One region of the Bradyrhizobium sp. SZCCHNR1002 genome, then DNA from elsewhere that is predicted to be linked to it. Evidence: predicted binding sites of a transcription regulator. Region 1 holds the regulator's gene; each other region holds the start of a gene.
The links. Region 1 encodes LexA, which represses DNA repair genes until DNA is damaged. Its sites were predicted from a motif close to TGTTCNNNNTGTGTTCNG; they were not measured.

Region 2: a site for LexA is predicted at 3,280-3,297, ahead of QX108_RS21500 (putative DNA modification/repair radical SAM protein). Genes of this name have one in related genera too.
Region 3: a site for LexA is predicted at 2,441-2,458, ahead of QX108_RS10675 (sel1 repeat family protein). Genes of this name have one in related genera too.
Region 4: a site for LexA is predicted at 2,280-2,297, ahead of QX108_RS30330 (DNA recombination protein RmuC). Genes of this name have one in related genera too.

Annotation. Positions count from the first base shown of each region.
Region 1 covers NZ_JAUHIS010000001.1:1,126,099-1,131,146, reverse strand. The annotation lists gene QX108_RS05050 (ComEC/Rec2 family competence protein) at 1-1,410, shown strand, start outside; gene QX108_RS05045 (hypothetical protein) at 1,513-1,953, opposite strand; gene lexA (transcriptional repressor LexA) at 2,234-2,932, opposite strand; gene glp (gephyrin-like molybdotransferase Glp) at 3,125-4,336, opposite strand.
Region 2 covers NZ_JAUHIS010000004.1:412,192-417,239, forward strand. The annotation lists gene QX108_RS21490 (M20 aminoacylase family protein) at 1-298, shown strand, start outside; gene QX108_RS21495 (UdgX family uracil-DNA binding protein) at 367-1,848, opposite strand; gene QX108_RS21500 (putative DNA modification/repair radical SAM protein) at 1,958-3,196, opposite strand; gene QX108_RS21505 (DNA repair protein) at 3,380-4,168, shown strand; gene QX108_RS21510 (DNA polymerase Y family protein) at 4,068-5,048, shown strand, end outside.
Region 3 covers NZ_JAUHIS010000001.1:2,398,128-2,403,175, reverse strand. The annotation lists gene QX108_RS10680 (ABC transporter substrate-binding protein) at 1-1,291, opposite strand, end outside; gene QX108_RS10675 (sel1 repeat family protein) at 1,394-2,311, opposite strand; gene QX108_RS10670 (carboxymuconolactone decarboxylase family protein) at 2,815-3,360, opposite strand; gene QX108_RS10665 (peroxiredoxin) at 3,363-3,917, opposite strand; gene QX108_RS10660 (ABC transporter substrate-binding protein) at 4,507-5,048, shown strand, end outside.
Region 4 covers NZ_JAUHIS010000008.1:239,375-244,422, reverse strand. The annotation lists gene truA (tRNA pseudouridine(38-40) synthase TruA) at 1-400, opposite strand, end outside; gene fmt (methionyl-tRNA formyltransferase) at 516-1,451, opposite strand; gene def (peptide deformylase) at 1,631-2,158, opposite strand; gene QX108_RS30330 (DNA recombination protein RmuC) at 2,328-3,584, shown strand; gene QX108_RS30325 (GIY-YIG nuclease family protein) at 3,676-3,981, shown strand; gene QX108_RS30320 (AmpG family muropeptide MFS transporter) at 4,066-5,048, shown strand, end outside.

The DNA of each region.
Region 1 (5,048 bases):
ATGTTCGTCTCCGGCCTCGGCCACGTGCTGTCGATCTCCGGCTATCACATGGCAGTCGTCGCCGGCGTCGTGTTCTTCGCGGTGCGCGCGCTGCTGGCGCTGATACCGGGCCTCACCGTCAGCCATCCGATCAAGAAGTGGGCGGCGGTCGCGGCGCTGGTCGCGGCCGCGTTCTACCTCCTGCTCTCGGGCGCGGAGGTCGCGACCCAGAGATCCTTCTTCATGACGGCGGTCGTGCTGATCGCCGTGATGGTCGACCGTCGCGCCGTCACCTTCCGCACGCTCGCGGTCGCCGCGATGATCGTGCTGGTCGCAGCGCCCGAGGCGCTGGTGCATCCGAGCTTCCAGATGTCTTTCGCGGCGACGCTCGGCCTCGTCGCGCTGGTGCAGTTCGGCCTGCCGAGATTGTTCGCGACGCCGGACAGCTCCGCCTCGCAGCGCATCGCGTTGTGGGGCGGGCGCGAGCTTGCGATGCTGCTGCTGGCCTCGCTGATCGCGGGGCTCGCGACGACGCCCTACGCCGCCTTCCACTTCCATCGCGTCACGCCCTATGGCGTGCTGGCGAATCTCGCGGCGATGCCGGTGGTGTCCGTGCTGGTGATGCCTGCCGGCCTGATGGGACTGCTGGCGGTGCCGTTTGGCCTTGACGGCTTCTGGTGGTCGCTGATGGGCTTCGGAATCGACTGGATGATCGCGGTGACGCGCTGGGTGGCGGCGCTACCGGGCGCGGTCGGACGGATTCCGGCGTTCGGCATCGGCCCGCTGATCCTGGCCAGTCTCGGACTCATCCTGATCGGGCTGTTGCGGACGCCGCTGCGCTGGTCGGGCGCCGTCGTGCTCGCGGCGGCCACCCTGTGGGCCGCCACGACGCCGTTGCCCGACATTCTCATTGCCGGAGACGGACGCGCGGTGGCGGTGCGTGGCCGCGACGGGCGCCTGCATGTAATGCGCACCGGCAAGGACGTGTTCGTCACCAAGGAGTGGCTCGCCGCCGATGCCGATGCGCGCCTGCCCGCCGATGCTGCACTCGGTGACGGTGTGTCCTGCGACGAGGCGGGCTGTGTCGTGGCGATGGCCGATGGCCGTTTCGTCGCCATGACCTTGCGCGCCGACGCCATCGCCGATGATTGCGTCCGTGCCGCGCTGATCGTGACCGCGCGCGCCGCGCCGTCGTCGTGTGCGGCCGCCGTGATCGACCGCCCGCGTCTGCAGCAGCAGGGCGCCTTGATGCTGGTGCAGCGGGGCGCCGGCTTCGCGGTCACGCCGGTGCGCGCTGGTGGCACGGATCGCCCGTGGTGGCCGGCTTCGGCCGATGCCGGCGAATTCGACATGACCCTGACACCGCGCGCGCCTGCGTCGCGTGGCCAGGATGCGACTCCGCCGGAGACGGAGCAGGTGATCGAGGATTAGTTCGTCCGGCTTCCGCGCTGATGCTCGCGCCCTCGGCTTCGGCAGGTGCCGGCCGAGGGCTGCGGGCGAGCGATCCGAGACGACGAAATCGACTGACGCGTGTCAGGTGATGCTGATCCGGCGAATCCGCGTCGTCTGCGATGCCGGCGCCTCCTCCGCGCTATCCGGACGGTGCTCGCCCGGCTGCCTGGTGACGGGCAGCTGCAGCACGGTGACGCGCTGGCCTTCGCAGAGCTGCGTGACGAGCACGTGCCGGCCGTCGGCAAACTCGATGGCGTCGTGATGGCGATCGGGGATGTGCTTTTCGATCGTGTTGAACTTGGCGACGCGCTCGCGGATCGTCCGGGTCCAGAGCCAGCGGCTGTCGTAGCGGACGTCCTCGGCGAAGGCGAGCTCGGTGCCAGGCAGCATGCACACCGCAACGTTGGGCTCGGTCTCCACCGCGAAGCCGCGGGTCGCGGTGCCGCGGAAGGTCGTCGATATCAGCGTCTCGCCGACCTTGGCAGGACGGGAGGCAACGGCATGGAGGCTGTAGTCACACATCGGATCGCTCCTCGCTGAGAGATAGCCGACCCACGCTTCCCCCCGGACAGGCGCAGGCCTCTATCAGAGTGGACATCGAGGCGATGTTAGCGCGCGCTTCACGGCAATTCTGCGCTGATCTGCATGGCGTGTGGCCGCTGATGATCACAAGCGTTTGAGCGTGCCGCGCTGCACATCATGAGGTGCATTCGCGTGTGACTCGTTTTTGAGCTGCGGCGACGCTCCAAGCATCGCGCCGCCGCTCAACTGTGCATGTCGTCCGATACCAGCGCGTCGGTGCTCAGTACTTGCGATAGAGCCCGACCAGCTTGCCCTGGATCTTCACCCGGTTGGGCGGCAGGATGCGCACCTCATAGGCGGTATTGGCGGGCTCCAGCGCGATCGAGGCGCCGCGGCGACGGAAACGCTTCAACGTCGCTTCCTCATCGTCGATCAGCGCCACCACGATGTCCCCGGTGTCGGCGGTCTCGTTGCGCTGGATCAGCGCCATGTCGCCGTCGAGAATGCCGGCATCGACCATCGAGTCGCCGCGCACCTCGAGCGCGTAGTGATCGCCATTGCCGAGCATGTCGGCCGGCACGCTGATCGTGTGGCTGCGGGTCTGCAGCGCCTCGATCGGCGTACCCGCGGCGATGCGGCCCATGACAGGCACCGCGACCGGGCGCTCGCCATCATCGAGCGCGGGCGTCGAGGTCCGCACCTTGCCGAGATTGCCTTCGATCACCGACGGCGTGAAACCGCGGCGATTGTTGCCGGCCTGCGACAGCTCGGGCAGCTTGATCACCTCGATGGCGCGGGCACGGTTGGGCAGCCGGCGGATGAAGCCGCGCTCCTCCAGCGCCGTGATCAGGCGGTGGATGCCGGACTTCGAGCGCAGGTCGAGGGCATCCTTCATCTCGTCGAATGACGGCGGCACGCCGGCTTCCTTGAGCCGTTCATTGATGAACCGCAGAAGTTCGTACTGTTTGCGCGTCAGCATCTCGACCTGGTCCCCAGTTTGTGTCGTCCGAGTCCGCGCCCTGCGTCCAAGGGCGAATGGGAGTTGGACGTTCGTATTCGCGTCGCCCGCAACATACTAAAAACAAATCATGAACGGACACTATATGTTCGATGTGTGTTCCGCAATCCTAAAAATATGATGAACGATCCGGGCTTTGCCGGGGAAAACCGCTCAGTTCGGCAGGCGCAGGATCTCGCAGGGGCTGCCGGCCGGCGCCTTCGGCGCATAGGCCGGACGGATCACGAGCGCCTGGGAGAGCGCGAGATGGCCGAGCAGCGACGAATCCTGCTGCGTCACCGGTGTCGCGACCAGCGTGCCGTCGGCGCGTTCCTCCAGCCGGGCGCGCAGATAGTCCTCGCGCGAATCGTTGGCGGCGAGCTCGCGGCCGAGCAGGGCGGTCTCGCGCGGCATCAGCGCTTCGTCGCGGCCGAGCAGGCGTCGAATCAAGGGGACCAGGAACAGGATGGCGCAGACATAGGACGACACCGGATTGCCCGGCAGCCCGATCACCCTCATGCCGCCGAGCCGGCCATGCATCATCGGCTTGCCCGGTCGCATTGCGATCTTCCAGAACGCCATCTCGACGCCCTCGGCCTCGAGCGCCTGCTTGACCAGGTCGTGATCACCGACCGAGGCGCCTCCGGTGGTGACCAGGATGTCGGCCTCGGCCTCGCGCGCCCGGCGGATGCCGGCAACCGTGGCGTCGAGCGTATCGGCGGCAATGCCGAGATCGACCGGCTCGGCGCCTTCGCTGCGCACCAGCGCGCGCAGAGCATAGCCGTTGGAATAGACGATCTGGCCCGGACCCGGCGTCGCGCCGGGCATCACCAGCTCGTCGCCGGTGGCGAGCAGCGCTACCCTCGGGCGCCGCCGCACTGGCAGCGCCGGATGGTTCATGCTGGCGGCGAGCGACAGATCGCGGTCGCTGAGCCGGCGCCCGGCGCTCAGCAGCACCATGCCCTCGTGGAAGTCGACTCCTGCCGGCCGGATGTGGCGGCCCTTGATTGCGGCCTCGCTGAGCACGACGTGATCGCCGTCCGCGATCGTGTCCTCCTGGATCACGACGGCGTCGGCGCCGTCCGGCACCACGCCGCCGGTGAAGATGCGCGCCGCCTCGCCAGGCCCGAGGACGCGATCGAACGGCCGCCCGGCGGCGACCTCGCCGATCACCTTGAGCCGCGCCTGGGGCTTGTCGGCATCGGCCGCGCGCACCGCATAGCCGTCCATCGCCGACATCGCCTCCGGCGGCTGCGTCCGCAGCGCCGCGAGGTCACGTGCCAGCACCCGGTGAAACGCCTCGTCCAGCCCGACCATCTCCTCGGCCAGCGGTTCGGCGCCGGCGAGCACCGCAGACAACGCATCGGACACCGGCATCAAGGCCATGAGAGTTCCTTCGGATGGAGGCGGGACGACTCGCGGGAGTCGCGTTCTAACCGAACGTGCACGGCGCGGCCAAGTCCCCGGGGCAAGTCGCTTCCGTTGGATCGGGACCGGCTGGACCGAGAGAACCCATCAGACCGGATGTCCGATCCGCATATTCGGTTCGACTTAGACAGCAGCGTCGTCGTTCGTCGCTCTCCTCCGCGTGTCTGCCCGACGGGCAATTTCCGCATCTCCGCCATGCGCCAACTGCCCGTCGTGTTAGTCTGCCGCACTGTTTCCGCTTGCGCCGTCGGGCAGATCACCTGCATCTTCTCGCGCATCCCGCCTCGATGAAGAGGGACGGTTCGCGGTCGTCACGAGACGTGAGGTGGGGAGGCGGTGGCTGCAGTCTGTCGCAACGTGCTGATGGCGCGTGGACGAACGGCGAATTGCAGGCGGTCAAGTCGCGTGGTCTCGACACCCCGACGCTGGTGTCAAGCGCAAGGCGCTCGAAGCGCATTGTCGTCATGGTGGCCAACAAGCCCGGTGCACCAGGGAGAGCGCGAAGCAGCCGACAAGCCCACCGCGCAGGGAATGCCGGATGACCGGCTGAACCTGTGGTACCTGCCGCCTGCATTTTTGTTCGCAGGCGGGCCATGGGTTGCGGCCAGCACCCGGCATTCCCTGCGCCCTCTTCGCTAAGCGAGGGCCGAACGAACCGGATCAACTCGGG
Region 2 (5,048 bases), on a different contig from region 1:
GATCGACCTGGCCTATACCCGCGGCTATCCGGTGGTGGTCAATCACGCCGAGCAGACCGAGATCGCGATCCGCGCCGCCAAGGAAGTCGCGGGCGATGCCAACGTGCACGAGATGCCGCCGATGATGGGCGGCGAGGATTTCGCCTACATGCTGGAGGCCCGCCCCGGCGCCTTCATCTTCGTCGGCAACGGCGACAGCGCCGGCCTGCATCATCCGGCGTACAACTTCAACGACGAGGCGATCGTCTACGGCACCTCGTTCTTCATCAAGGTCGTGGAGAACACGCTGGCGGCGTGAGCTTCGGCCAGGAGCGCTCTCGTCGAATGGCCGGGCTCGACCCGGCCATTTGCGTTTACGCCGTAGCGTCAGGCCGCGTGGGCGCGCTTGAGCGCGGCCGCGGCGATCTTCAGGTCTTTCACGAACAGCGCGTATTCCCGCGCCTTGGCCTCGGCGTCGGGCAGGCGGAGCAAATAGGATGGGTGCACGGTGATCATCGCCTGGGGACCGTCGGCCAAGTCAACGATGTGGCCGCGGTTCTTGGTGACCTGCGTGATCTTGCCGAACACCGCCTGCGCGGCGGTTGCACCCATCGCCACGACCAGAGCGGGCCGGACGGCGGCGAGCTCGCGCTCGTACCACGGGCGGCAGGCCTTGATCTCTGGCGTCGCCGGCTTCTGGTGCAGCCGGATCTTGCCGCGCGGCACGAACTTGAAATGCTTCACGGCATTGGTGACGTAGACTTTGGTCCGGTCGATGCCGGCCTCCTCCAGCGCACGGTCGAGCATCTGGCCGGCCGGGCCGACGAAGGGATGGCCGGCGAGATCCTCCTTGTCGCCGGGCTGCTCGCCGACCAGCATCAGTGGTGCATGCTCCGGGCCTTCGCCGAACACGGTCTGCGTGGCGTCCTTCCACAGCGGGCAGGCGCGGCAGGCGGCAGCCTCTTCACGCAAGGTCTCAAGATCGGTCGCCTCGACATCACGTGAGGTCTGAGCAGCAGGCGCGTGCACCTTCGGCTTGCGGGTCATCGCGGTCTCCTCGACGCGTTTCTGCGGCTTGTGCGGCTCGGTGCCTTCATCGGCGATCATCATGGATGTGCGCCGGCTGGCTTCCGCGATCAGCGGCTGGATCAGCTTCGCCTCGGGCAGGTTCTGCCAATATTTCTTCGGCATCTCCTTTTCCATCGCCTTCACTTTCAGCCGTGCCGGATTGAAAATGCTGGCGTAATAGCGCAGCCACACCTCTTCGAGCCGGTCTTCAGTCGGGGCTTCAGCCTTGCTCACCCCCGGTGTGAACGAGACGCGGCTGCCGTCCCAATGGGCGCAGAGCTCCGGCGTCAGGATCGACCAGGGCATGTCGGCGAAGCGGCGGGCGAAGAACGGCGCGGCGCGTTCGACGATGTGATGCTCCGGCTCGAACCACGCGACGTAGCGCGCCTCGCGCTCGCGGCCGACCTCGCGGAAGCGGACGAAGGCGTGCATCTTGTGGACGTCGCGGCGCACCGCGCGCGCCAGCGCATTGGCCTGCGCGACGTCGGGATCGGTCGCGATGTCCATCAGGTCGTGGTTGGTGCGCAGACGCCACAGCAGCCGGTAGAGCAGGGCGAAGCGGATGGGATCGCTGTGCAGGATCGCGCTCTCGGCCAGCTCCATGAAGCTCGCGGGCACGGAGAATGCGCCCTTGGGGACGTCGGGCAGCCGTGTCTCCGACTGATCGTCGAACAGATCAGCCGCCGCGCCCTTGACCCGCCAGCTCACATCGGCGGCCCTGACGTCGTTCATCGCCAGCGCCCGCGCCGCCCGACGCCAGCCGTCGAAATCGGTGTCGCTGTCGAGGGTTACGACGTGCATTTGGCACATACTCTCCGCGTCGTCATGCCCGGCCCCCGTGCCGGGCATCCACGTCGTGCCTCAAACAAGGACGTGGATGGCCGGGACAAGCCCGGCCATGACGGGTCAATTAGAATCCAAATCCCAGCTGTCGCGGTTTCGGCCGCAGCCGGGCCCTGAGGCTGGCGCCGTCCAGCAGCGACGGTGACGGCCGGTGGTCGGAGAGAACGATGAACGGCAGCGCCTTGTTCCTGACGACGTTGAGCTGGGCGAGATCCGCAAAGCGGATCGTCGTCGTGCGTCGCGTGGCGAGGATGCGCTGCACGGTGCGGGTGCCGAAGCCGGGCACGCGCAGCAGCTCCTCGCGGCTCGCTGTGTTGATGTCGAGCGGGAAGCGGTCGCGGTGGCGCAGCGCCCAGGCGAGTTTGGGGTCGATGTCGAGCGGCAGCATGCCCTCGTTCTCCTCGACGATCTCCTCGGCGTCGAAGCCGTAGAACCGCATCAGCCAGTCGGCCTGGTACAGCCGGTGCTCGCGCACGAGCGGCGGGGCCTGCAGCGGCAGCGCGCGGCTGGCATCGGGGATCGGGCTGAAGGCCGAGTAATACACGCGCTTCAGCTTGTAGGCGCCGTAGAGATTGGCCGAGGTCGACAGGATGGTGCGGTCGTTGGCGGCATCGGCGCCGACGATCATCTGCGTGCTCTGGCCGGCCGGCGCGAAGCGCGGCGGCCGGGCGCGGCGCACCGTCTTCTTGGCTTCCGCCGTCTCGTCGAGCTTGAGCCGGAGGCGACCCATGGTGCGGCGGATCGCGCGCTGGTCCTTCTCCGGCGCCAGCCTGGTCAGGCTGTCCTCCAGCGGCGTCTCGATATTGATGCTGAGCCGGTCGGCATATTTGCCGGCCTCCGCGATCAGCGCCTCATCAGCCTCCGGAATCGTCTTCAGATGGATGTAGCCGCGGAAGCGATGCTCCTCGCGCAATTTGCGCGCAACGGAGACGACCTGCTCCATCGTGTAGTCGGGACTTCGGATGATGCCCGACGAGAGAAACAGCCCCTCGATGTAGTTGCGGCGATAGAAGTCGATCGTGAGCTTCACGACCTCGTCGACCGTGAAGCGCGCGCGCGGCACGTTGGAGGAGGCGCGGTTGACGCAATACAGGCAGTCGAAGTTGCAGGCGTTGGTCAGCAAAATCTTGAGCAGCGAGATGCAGCGTCCGTCCGGCGCATAGGAGTGGCAGATGCCCATGCCCGGCGCGGTCGAGCCGAGCCCCTTGCCGTCGCGGGAATCCCGCATCTCCGTACCGCTGGAGGCGCAGGACGCGTCATACTTGGCGGCATCGGCCAGGATCTCGAGTTTGCGCAGCAGCTCCATGCTTTTGAATCCCTTTGATTCCACTCGTTGAATCCGCACCGGGTCAATCCCGATTGACTCTCTCGGACGCGTTAGCTTTATATTAGAACGTATCATGAACAAAGGAGATCGTCGCGGGTTCATTGCCTGCGTTCACAAAGAGAACGGCAGCACCCGCACGATGGATGAAAGGAGCGGCGACGGATGCCCGGCGCACGCATGGATACACTCGCGCGTCTGCGCGGCCGCATTTCCCGGCTCGAGGCGGCCGATGGCGCGCATGATCTGCGCCGGGTCGCGCTCGGTCATGACGAGGCCGACGCGGTGCTGCAGGGCGGTCTTGCCACCGGCGCGCTGCACGAGGTGTTCGCCGAGGCCGGCCGCCAGGCGGCGGCCGCGACCGGATTCGTGTGCGGCTTGGCTGCGCGTGTGGCTGCGCGGAAGCCGCTGATCTGGATCCGGCAGGACTTTGCCGAGCGCGAGGCCGGCGCGCTGTCGATGAGCGGGCTCGCCGAGCTCGGCCTCGATCCGCGCCGTCTGGTGGTCGTGCGCGCGCCCGATCTCGATCACGCCCTGCGCACCGCGGCGGACGCGCTCGCCTGCGATGCGCTGGGCGGCGTGATGTTGGAGGTGTGGGGCGAGACGCAGAAGCTCGATCTCGTCGCCAGCCGCAAGCTCACCCTGGCGGCGCAGGAGTCCGGCGTGACCGCGCTGCTGCTGCGCGTCGCCGCGACGCCGGAGCCCTCCACCGCGGAGACGCGCTGGATGGTGCGCACCGCGCCGTCGCCGGCGGTGGCGCCATGGATGGCGTGGGGCGCGCCGCGTCTCGATGCCGAGCTCATTCGCAACCGTCACGGCCAGACCGGACGATGGATCATGGAGTGGATGCCCGATGCGTGCCGTTTCAGCGAACCGGCGGCGGATCCTCAGCCTGTGGCTGCCGCGCCTGCCCATCGAGCGCATCAAGCGGAGCCGCGGCGCCGATCCGCTTGAGCAAGGCAAGCCGCAGGTCGTCGTCATCAAGGACGCCAATGCGCTCTCGATCCATTCGCTCGACGAGGCGGCGGCGCGTCATGGCGTGTCGCTCGGCCAGCCCTTGGCGAATGCCCGCGCGGTCTGTCCCGACCTCGTCGCCCATGAGGCCGATCTCGCGGCCGACGCCAAGCTGCTGGAGAGCATCGCCGACTGGTGCGACCGCTTCACGCCGCTGGTGGCGCTCGATCCGCCGCACGGGCTGTCGCTCGACATTACCGGCTGCGTGCATCTGTTCGGCGGCGAGACAAAACTGATGCAGTCGGTGTGCGATGCGCTGACCGCGCACGGCCTCAGCGTATCCGCGGCGATCGCCTCCAACGCGGTGTGCGCGCGCACGCTGAACCGGCAGGTCCATGGCCGCATCGTTGCTGATGGCGAGGAGGCGGTGGCGGTCTCGGCCCTGCCGGTGGCCGCGCTCGGCGGCAGCGACGCGATCACGCTCGGCCTGCGCCGCGCCGGCCTCAAGACCATCGGCGACGTCGCCTCGCGCGGCCGCAACGAGATCACCGCGCGCTTCGGCGCCGCCTTCACCCGCGTGCTGGCCCAGGCGCTGGGCGAAGCCGATGCGCCGATCAGCCCGCGCAAAGTCCCGCCGGACTACATCGTCGAAAAACGTTTCGCCGAGCCGGTCGCGACCGACACCGTGATCGCGGCGAGCCTCTCAAGCTTGGCCGCGATGCTGGTGGCGGCGATGGCGCAGCAGGGCAAGGGCGCGCGGCGGCTGGAGGCCTGCTTCTTCCGCACCGACGGACTGGTCCGCGGCATCGCGGTCGACACCGGCCAGCCGGTGACGGACGCCGCCGTCATCGACCGGCTGTTCCGCGAGCGGCTGGAGGCG
Region 3 (5,048 bases), 1.3 Mb from region 1:
TGCCGGGATCGGTTCCGCTGCGGACCGGCCCGAACCGCTGCCACCGGCCGCCGGTGAACTGTCCCATCTGCATCTGCTCCAGCGGGGCATGATCGTAGGCGCTGGTATTGATGTTGATTCCGGGCGTCAGCATCGGCAGCGCGAGGCCCTTCAGCGAGCGGGCCTGCCGCATGACGTTGTCGCGCGAGAGGTCGTCGCCGCAGGCCTTCAGCACCGCGACCATGGTGCTGGCGGCCAGATAGCTGTAGATCGTGAGCCCATTGTTCTTGGACACGTCCGGCAGGTAGCGATCCATGAAGCTCGACCATGCCCGGTAGGCAGGGTCGCTCGTCGTCGTGGCGTCGTCGCCCTCCAGGTAATAGCCGGCGGACAGCAGGCCCTCGGCGCTCTGCAGCTCCGCCGCCGACATCAGCGACGTGACGGATTTCGACACCGTGGAGATGATGTGATCGGGCCGCCAGCCGATCTCGGCGGCCCGGCGGATCGCCATCGCGGTGAATTTCGGCGTGGCGATGTCGAAGAAGATGTCTGCGCCGGATGCCTTCAGGACCGCGATCTGCTGGTTGACGTTGGCATCCGTCACCTTGTACGCCGCCTCCGCGACGATCGGGATCTTGCCGCCAAGTCCGTCCTTCAGGCCCTTGACGTAGTCCTTTCCGAAGTCGTCGTCCTGATAGAGGATTGCGATCTTGCCGCGGGTCCGTGTCTCCAGCAGGTATTGCGCATAGATGTGCGCCTCGGCCTGGTAGCTTGGCTGGAAGCCCATCGTCCAAGGAAAATCGCGCGGTTCGTCCCACATCGAGGAGCCCGAGGCGACGAACAGCTGCGGGACCTTGTTGGCGTTCAGATAAGGTCGGACCGCGGCGTTGGTCGTGGTGCCGAGGCTCGCGAAGGTCAGCAGGACCTTGTCCTCCTCGACGAGCTTGCGCGTCAGGTCCATCGTCTTCTGCGGAGAATAGGCGTCGTCATAGGAGATGAAGGTGATCCGCCGGCCATTGATGCCGCCTTCGGCATTCACCTTGTTGAAATAGGCCGCGATGGTCTTGCCGATGACGCCATAGGCGAGGGCGGGGCCGCTATAGGGCATCGTGTTGCCGATACGAATTTCATTCTCGGCTGCGGCCGCCGTTCGATCGCCGGCCAGCGTGACCGGAGCGGACAGAGCCAGGGCAAGGCAGGCGGCCTTCGTGGCGCGGCCGGCGCGGACCATCTGATGAGGCCGCAACTGATGATCCTGGCTTCCTGTGGCGGTCCCGCCGGTGCCACCCGCCACGCCGATGCTCTGCATCATCAAATCCTCCCCTCGATGTCTTGTTCGTGAGCGCAGACGAGCACGGCCGCCCCTTCTTGCGAGAGCGGTCCGGATCGCGTTTGTGCGTTCCGATCTGATGAATTAGCGCGCTGCGGAGATGCGGCGGCTAGCTTCCGGCGATCCTTGCTCGGCAGCCCTGAGGTACCAGGCGCGTGCCTTGGCAGCGTCGGGAACGGCGCCGAGGAGCCGCGACTTCGTCAGCTCGACCGGGTCATAGGTACGCGCGAGCAGGAGAGAAGCGTCGGCGATCCCGGCATCGGATAACCGGGTGAGGATCAGGCGCGCGCTTGCGACGTCGCCGGCGGCGAGCAGATCACGCCCCCGCTTCATCAGGCCGTCGACCTCGTCTCGGGGCAGTGAAACGGTCGGACGAGACGGTGCGGCCGGCAACATTGGCGGTTGGCTCGCAACCGGCGGGGCAGCCGCGGCCGGTGCAGGAGATGGCGGGGCCGACGGCCAGGCTCTCGTCGTCACGTCGATGCTGCTGGGGGCCACGAGCGAAGCGACGGTTTGCGGCGGATCATCCTGGGCGACCTTGGCTTCCGCCGGGTCGATCTGGGCCAGGCTCTCCAGCACCGTCGACGGCATGATCTGGCTCTTGCCGCCCGGCACCGCCGCGCCATTGTCGAACGGGACCATGTTGACGATGATCATGGCAACAGATGCGGCGATGCCGACGGCCGCGCCGATCTTGATAAGGCCGCCAAGACGCGCCGACTTGTCGGAATCTTCCGGCGGCAGCGGCATGACGACCGGGTCGAGCTTCGCACTCCAGACACGACGCACCTCTTCATCGTCGAGATCGACGGCGGCCGGCCGCGCCGGCAGGAAGCTTGGCCGGGCAATCAGATGGTGCGGCAGCCGGGCGCCTTCCTCCGGCATGTCGTGGGTCGCGGAGCCGGCGTCCGCCTGGTGTCGGCGCGGCGCATATTTGCGGAGCTCCTCGCTTGCCCAAGGCGGCGTCGGCTTGGCCGGATCGTTCTGACCTGGAGCACTCATCACTAGCCTCCTGTCTCCGACGAACGGATCGTGGGAGAGACCTTCAGGGCGTCGGGCGCGCGTGATCGAACCGAGGCTCGCATCATGCGCCATCGGAGAGACTTCGCCAACGCTGCCGTCGAGACTGACAGTTCCGGTTTCCTTCCGACACGCGCGCCACTGTTTTCGCGCGCCCTGGTCACAATCGATGTTGCTTGGCCCTCAGCTGATCAATGTTTCTTGGCGGGAAGCGTGAGCAGGTAAGGCTATTTGATGGAAATTTCCCGGCTGGCCATATCGATGAATTCTCGCCATGCGCGAGATCTCGGGCTGCCTCTGCTCAAGGCGGCAGGTCGGTCGGCAGTATCGGGATGCCGCACCCCATTCGACTTTGCCGCGAAGTCAGAGGCTTAGCTGGCCGAGCGGTTGCGCGCGCGGCGGCTGGTCATGCAACCAATGCGTGAATCGTCGGAAATGAAATGCGGCCGGACAATGCCGGCCGCATTCACATATCGGGTCGCTTTCTACTCAGCCGCCAGGGCGATCGTCACACCAGCGGCTTCGATCGCGACGGCAACCGACTGGATGATGGCGGCGAAGCGGACGGCGGTCTGGATCGCGGCGGTGCTGACACCCGCGTCCTGCAGAACCTTCTCGTGGGCGTCGATGCAGGTGCCGCAGCCGTTGATGGCCGACACCGCCAGCGACCACAGCTCGAAATCGGCCTTGTCGACGCCGGGATTGGCGATGACGTTCATCCGCAGCCGGGCTGGCATCGTCGCGTACTCCTTGTTCGAGGCAAGGTGCACGAAACGGTAGTAGACATTGTTCATCGCCATGATCGCGGCGGCCGACTTCGCCGCCGCCAAAGCCGCAGGCGACAAATGTGCGGCTGCGACCGATTCGAGAGCCGCCGTCACCGTCGGATTGCGAGTCGCAATCGCGCAGGCGACGAGCAGGCCGTATTTGGCCTGCACGGACAGCGTCTCGTCGGACGCCATGGACGACAGATTGAGCCTGACGTCCTTGGCGAAGTCCGGGATCTGATCCTTGAGCTGCTCGATCGACATGATCAAGCGACCTTCAGGGTCTCGCCGCCGACCTCGCGGTTGCACGGGCAGAGCTCGTCGGTCTGCAGGGCGTCGAGGACACGCAGCGTGTCCTTGGGGGCGCGGCCGACGTTGAGGTTGGTGGCGTAGACGTGCTGGATCGTGTTGTCGGGATCGACGATGAAGGTGTAGCGATAGGCGACGCCGTCCGGCGAGCGGACGCCGAGGCCGTCAACCAGCGAGCCCTTGGTGTCGGCGAACTGCCAGATTGGGAGCTTGTGCAGATCCTTGTGGTCGCGGCGCCAGGCGAGCTTGCAGAACTCGTTGTCGGTCGAGCCGCCGAGCACGACGGCGTCCCGGTCGGCGAAGTCTTTCCCGAGGCGCGCGAACTCGGCGATTTCCGTCGGGCAGACGAACGTGAAGTCCTTCGGATAGAAAAAGATGATCTTCCATTTGCCGGGAAAGCTGGCTTCGGTCAGGGTTTCGAAGGCGCTCTCGCCTTTCTCCTCCTGAAGATGAAAACCGGGCTTCACACCGACGACTTCGAACGAAGGCAGCTGACTTCCAATTCCGAGCATGTCGCACTCCAAGAAATTTCTGCGCTGCAATAGCGAGGCGCATTGTGCATTGCAAGCGATATGCCATTAGCTATCAACATCAATGATTTGTCGCAAACGCGACAGTCAGTGCGGTGTTGCTGCAATTGCGAATGGGTGCGATGTTCGAGACGGCACCAAGCCCGCTGGGAGGCCAAGGCGCCGCGTTCGATTCGTGACACCGGATGACGGTGCATGGATACGTGTCGAGCGTGCACGGGATGCAGACTGCATATAAGGGTTGATGCATCGTCGTCTCGGGAAGGTCGCGCCAGAGGCCCGATCTCACCTCATGCAGTTGCGGCGGAGTTGCATTTTCTTTGTGCGGCCTTAATGGCAAAATTGACATTATCGCCTCTGTTGCGATGCACGTTTGACCATGGCGACCCGTTAAGCGGCAGCAGGGCGACAACTGCTCGGCAGAGCGCAGGCGTCGCACGTCGCTGCGTGCCTCATCACGCTCGGTGTCGTCAGCTTTTGCGCAAATCGCGTCTGTTATTTCGCCTTGCTGCTGCACGTCACGACCATAGTCTCCTTTCAGATTTCAACGGTCTGGGAGGAGTTCTGCACCATGAGCGAACGTGTCTCGGCATCTGCGGGCGCAAGACCAACCATCGATCGGCGTCGCTTCCTCGCGACGTCAGCGGCAATCGCGGCGGGGCTCGGCGCGCCGGCGTTGCTCGGGAGCGGCAGGGCCGCAGCAGCCGGCCTGAAGACGGTCCGCTTCAGCGAGGCCGTGCACAATCTCGGCTACATCAACCTCTACGTCGGCATGCATGCCGGCATCTTCAAGAAGAACGGCCTGGACATGCAGGTGAGCGCCGCGGGCGGCGACACCCAGACCTTCGCTGCCGTGCTCGGCGGCTCCGCTGATTTTGCCATCGGTGACGCCACCATGGCGCAGATCTCGCGCGAGAATGGCGGTCCTGGTGTGGTCGTCGGCACCGTGGTGCAGCGGGCGCATTACTTCGGCGTGTCGAAGACGCTGCAGCCGATCACCGATCCCAAGGGCTTCAAGGGCCTGAAGATCGTGACATCGCCCGAGCCCAACACCAACTATAGCGTCGCCAAGCGCCTGCTGGAGAAGGCGGGCATGAAGGTCGGCGTCGATGC
Region 4 (5,048 bases), on a different contig from region 1:
GCGGCACGCGCCAGACGCGGCCGACCTCGAGCGCGAGGTTCGAGCGGCGATTGACGATGCGATAGCGGTAGTGCCGCTTGCGCGCGGAGAAGCGCGCCTCAAAGGTGTCGGGCACGATCTCGGCGTCGAGCACCGCGACAGGATTGGGCCGCAGATGCGCGTTGAGCGCATCTCGCAGCTTGTCCGGCCGGAACTCCTTGTCGATGTCGCAATGCGCGACCTGCCCCGTGGCGTGGACTCCGGCATCGGTGCGGCCGGAGCCGTGCACGCGGGTCGGCACTCCGCAGGTCGCTTGCACCGCCCTCTCCAGTGCGCCCTGCACCGACGGCAGCGTCTCCTGCAATTGCCAGCCGCAGAAGGGAGTGCCGTCATATTCGATGGTGAGCTTGTAGCGGGGCATCGCCTCGATCGTATTTGGCCGTCATTGCCGGGCTTGACCCGGCAATCCATCCAGGAACGAAGCTTGTTCGCGAGATGGATGCGCGGGTCAAGCCTGCGCATGACGAGCTGAAATATCAGCCGAAGCGCAGGCCCGGCGCAACGGGCGTGCCGCGCAGGAAATCCGCGGCCTTCATCGGGCCCTTGCCGGCGCGCTGCAGCTCGGTGATGCGGATGGCGCCATCGGCGCAGGCGATGGTGAGTTGGTCGTCCAGCACGGTGCCCGGCTCGCCCGCGCCGTCGGCCAGCGCGCAGCGCAGGATCTTCAGGCGCACCGCCTCGCCGTCCAACACGACCTCGCTCCAGGCGCCGGGGAACGGCGACAGGCCGTGGATGTGGCGCAGTACGGCGTGCGCCGGCTTCGCCCAGTCGATCCGCGCCTCGGCCTTGTCGATCTTGGCGGCGTAGGTCACGCCGTCCTCGGCTTGCTTGGTCAATGTCAGTCCGCCACGCTCAAGCGCCGCCATCGCGCGCACCATCAGGTCGGCGCCGATGCGCGAGAGCCGATCGTGCAGATCGGAGGCCGTCATCGCGTCCGTAATCGGCAACCGCTCGGCCATCGCGACGTCGCCGGTGTCGAGGCCGACATCCATCTTCATCACCATCACGCCGCTCTCGGCATCACCGGCCATGATCGCACGGTTGATTGGCGCGGCGCCGCGCCAGCGCGGCAGCAGCGAGGCATGCAGGTTGTAGCAGCCGAGCTTGGGCGTATCGAGAATCGCCTGCGGCAGGATCATGCCATAGGCGACAACGACCGCGGCATCGGCCTCATGGGCGCGAAACTCCGCCAAGGCCTCCTCGGTCTTCAGCGTCTTCGGCGTGAGCACGGGGATGCCGAGCCGGCGCGCCTCGGTCTCGATCGGCGTCGGCTGCAGCGCGAGGCCACGGCGGCCGCCGGGCTTCGGCGCACGGGTGTAGACGGCCACGATCTCGTGGCCGTGGCCGGCGAGCTCGAGCAGAGTGGGCACGGCGAAATCCGGCGTGCCCATGAAGATCAGGCGAAGTGGCATGTGGTCTGAGACCCTGCAAAGCCTCTACTCCGCTGTCATGGCCGGGCTTGTCCCGCCTGCGGGGCCGAAGCCCCTTCGGCGCGGCGTAGGCCCGGCCATCCACGTCGCAATGCCAGCGCGAGGGGCAAGACGTGGATGCCCGAGTCAGGCCCGGGCATGACGAAGGAGAGAGTTGATCGTTACTCGCCCGCCCGCTTGGCGGCCTTGGTGAACTTCTTCATGACGCGATCGCGCTTGAGCTTCGACAGGTAGTCGATGAACAGCACGCCGTTGAGATGGTCGATCTCGTGCTGGATGCAGGTGGCGTAGAGCCCCTCGGCATCCTCCTCGCGGACCACGCCGTCGAGATCGGTGAAGCGCACGCGCACCCGCGCCGGCCGCTCGACCTCCTCGTAATATTCGGGGATCGACAGGCACCCTTCCTCATACACCGACAGCTCATCTGACTTGGCGATGATCTCGGGATTGATGAACACCCGCGGCTCGCGCTTGGTCTCGCCGCCGGAGTCAGGTTTGGCCAGATCCATCGTGATGACGCGCAGCGGCTGCGCGACCTGGATCGCCGCGAGCCCGATGCCGGGCGCGTCGTACATGGTCTGAAACATGTCGTCGACCAGCTGCCGGATGTCCGGCGTGACCTTCTCGACAGGCTTGGACACCAGCCGGAGCTGCCGGTCCGGCAGGATGATGATTTCTCTTAAGGACATGGCGCGCGATTTAAGCCCCGGAACAGGCGCGGTCAATGTGAGGACGCGCGGTTAAGAGTTCGCTAACCATGAATTTCAACGATCCGTTAACCATACTTCTTAACCCGGCCTTAACCATAAATGTTCTCTCTTCGTTCGCGACGGTTTGCGAATCGGATAGACGGGGGTGATGACCGCCAGCCAATCGCTGAATCCTGCGCTGAATTCTGCGCTCAATCCTGTCGTCGTCATGATCGGCGACCTGCCCGTCCGCGCCAGCGACGCGCTGATCGGGTTTGGCGTGCTGGTGCTGCTTCTGCTCATGATGATCGGCCTGGCGGTGGCCCGCTCCGGACGGCGGAGCGCGGAGCTTGCCGCCCAGCAGGCGATGCGCACCGAGGAGATCGAACAGCGGTTCGGCGAGATGATCCGGGTGCAGAGCGAGGCCTCCGGCCGGGTCGACGCCATGGCGCAACTGCTCGCCGGCCGGCAGGTGGATCTCGCCCGCAGCGTCAACGAGCGGCTCGACGCCGTCACCCACCGCGTCGGCCAGTCGATGGAGCAGACCACGCGGCACACCATGGATAGCTTGCGCGTCCTGCACGAACGGCTCGGCATCATCGACAACGCGCATCGCGATCTGAGCGAGTTGACCACGCAGGTGTCCACCTTGCGCGACGTGCTCGCCAACAAGCAGTCGCGCGGCGCATTCGGCCAGGCGCGGATGGAGGCGATCGTCCAGGACGGATTGCCGAAGGGCAGCTACGCGTTCCAGTACACGCTCGCCAGCGGCAAGCGGCCGGACTGCGTCGTATTCCTACCCGACAGCAGGCCGCTCTGCATCGACGCCAAGTTTCCGCTCGAAGCCGTGACCGCGCTGCATGATGCCGACACCGAGGAGGAGAAGCGCGCGGCCGCGCAGCGCCTGCGCACCGACGTGATGCGCCACGTCAACGACATCGCCGAGAAGTATCTCGTCGTCGGCGAGACGCAGGATACGGCGCTGATGTTCGTGCCGTCGGAATCGGTCTATGCCGAGATCCACGATGGTTTCGACGACGTGATCCAGAAAGCCTATCGCGCCCGTGTCGTGCTGGTGTCGCCGTCGCTGCTGATGCTGGCGATCCAGGTCATGCAGCAGATCATGAAGGACGCCCGCATCCGCGATGCCGCCGACCAGATCCGCAACGAGGTGATCCATCTCGGCGACGATCTCGGCCGCCTGCGCGAGCGCGTGCTGAAACTGCAGAAGCATTTTGGCGACGTCGGCGAGGACATCCGCCAGATCCTGATCTCCGCCGACAAGATCGAGAAACGTGCGGCACGCATCGAGGAGCTGGATTTCAGCAAGCCGGACGCCGCGGTGGAGTCGCCGCGGATCGCGCCGGGCACGGGTGCGACGCCGGACCTGTTTCCGTTGGCGGGGCGGATGCAGGCGGGGGAGTGAGAGCGATCTGCTGTTGTTGCAAGTGGCGGCAATCCAACAACACTGTCATCGCCCGGCTTGACCGGGCGATCCAGTATCCCAGAGGCGTCCGATGGGTACGCGCTCGTACTACGTCTACATACTCGCCAGCCACATCGGCGGCACCTTGTACATCGGCATGACCAATGATCTGGTTCGACGGGTCGCCGAGCACAGATCCAAGGTCTCCGACAGCTTCACCAAGCGCTACGGCGTGACCCGACTCGTCTACTTCGAAGTCTTTGAACAGATCGAGCAAGCCATTCATCGCGAGAAGCGACTCAAGAAGTGGCAGCGGGACTGGAAGATCTCCTTGATCGAAAAGGACAACCCGGACTGGAACGATCTCTATCCGCAGATCGCGGGAGGCGATGGATAGGCCTCTGGGATACTAGATCGCCCGGTCAAGCCGGGCGATGACAGCTGAGCTTGTGGCACCAGCGGAATCTGCTACCACCTGCGTATGACAGCACCCGAGGCTTCTTCCCACGATATCGCGACCAGCGCTGCGCCCGGCCCGGCCAACCCTGCCCCGACCTGGCGCGAGAGCATGGCCGTCTATCTGCAGCCGCGCGTGCTCGTCGTGCTGTTCCTCGGCTTCTCCTCGGGCCTGCCGCTGGCGCTGTCCGGCTCGACCCTGCAGATCTGGATGCGCGAGCTCGGTGTCGATCTCGGCACCATCGGCTTGTTCGCCCTGGTCGGCACGCCCTACACCTTGAAGTTCCTGTGGGCGCCGCTGGTCGACGCGCTGCATGTGCCGCTGCTGACGCGCGCGTTCGGGCGACGCCGCGGCTGGCTGGTGTTCGCGCAGCTCCTGCTCATCGCCGCCATCCTGCTGCTGGCGCTGACCGACCCGGCGCATGCGCCATTCATGGTGGCGCTGGCCGCGCTGCTGGTCGCGGCGACGTCGTCGACCCAGGACATCGTTGTCGACGCCTTTCGCGTGGAGAGCCTGCCGGAGAGCGAGCAGGCCGCCGGCATGGCGTCCTACGTCGCCGCCTATCGGATCGGCATGCTGGTCTCGACCGCCGGCGCGCTCGTCGTGGTCAGCGCATTCGAGAACGCAGGGCTGTCGCGTCCGTCGTCCTGGATGTGGGGCTACGTCGTCATGGCAGCCCTGGTGCTGATTGGCACCATCACGGCGCTGGCCGCCACCGAGCCGGCACAGTCGAAGCAGGCCGAGGCCGCCATGGGCGCCGAGACCGCGCTCACCCGCGTGGCCCAGGCCGCCGCCGGCGCCTTCCTCGAATTCCTCGGCCGCCGCGATGCGCTGGCCGCGCTCGCCTTCGTCGTGCTGTTCAAGTTCACCGACGCCTTCTCCGGCACGATGACCGCGCCGTTCGTCATCGATCTCGGTTTCACCAAGGTCGACTACGCCGCGATCGTCAAAGGCGTCGGCCTCGCCGCCACGCTCGCCGGCGGCTTTGCCGGCGGCTTCGTCGCGCG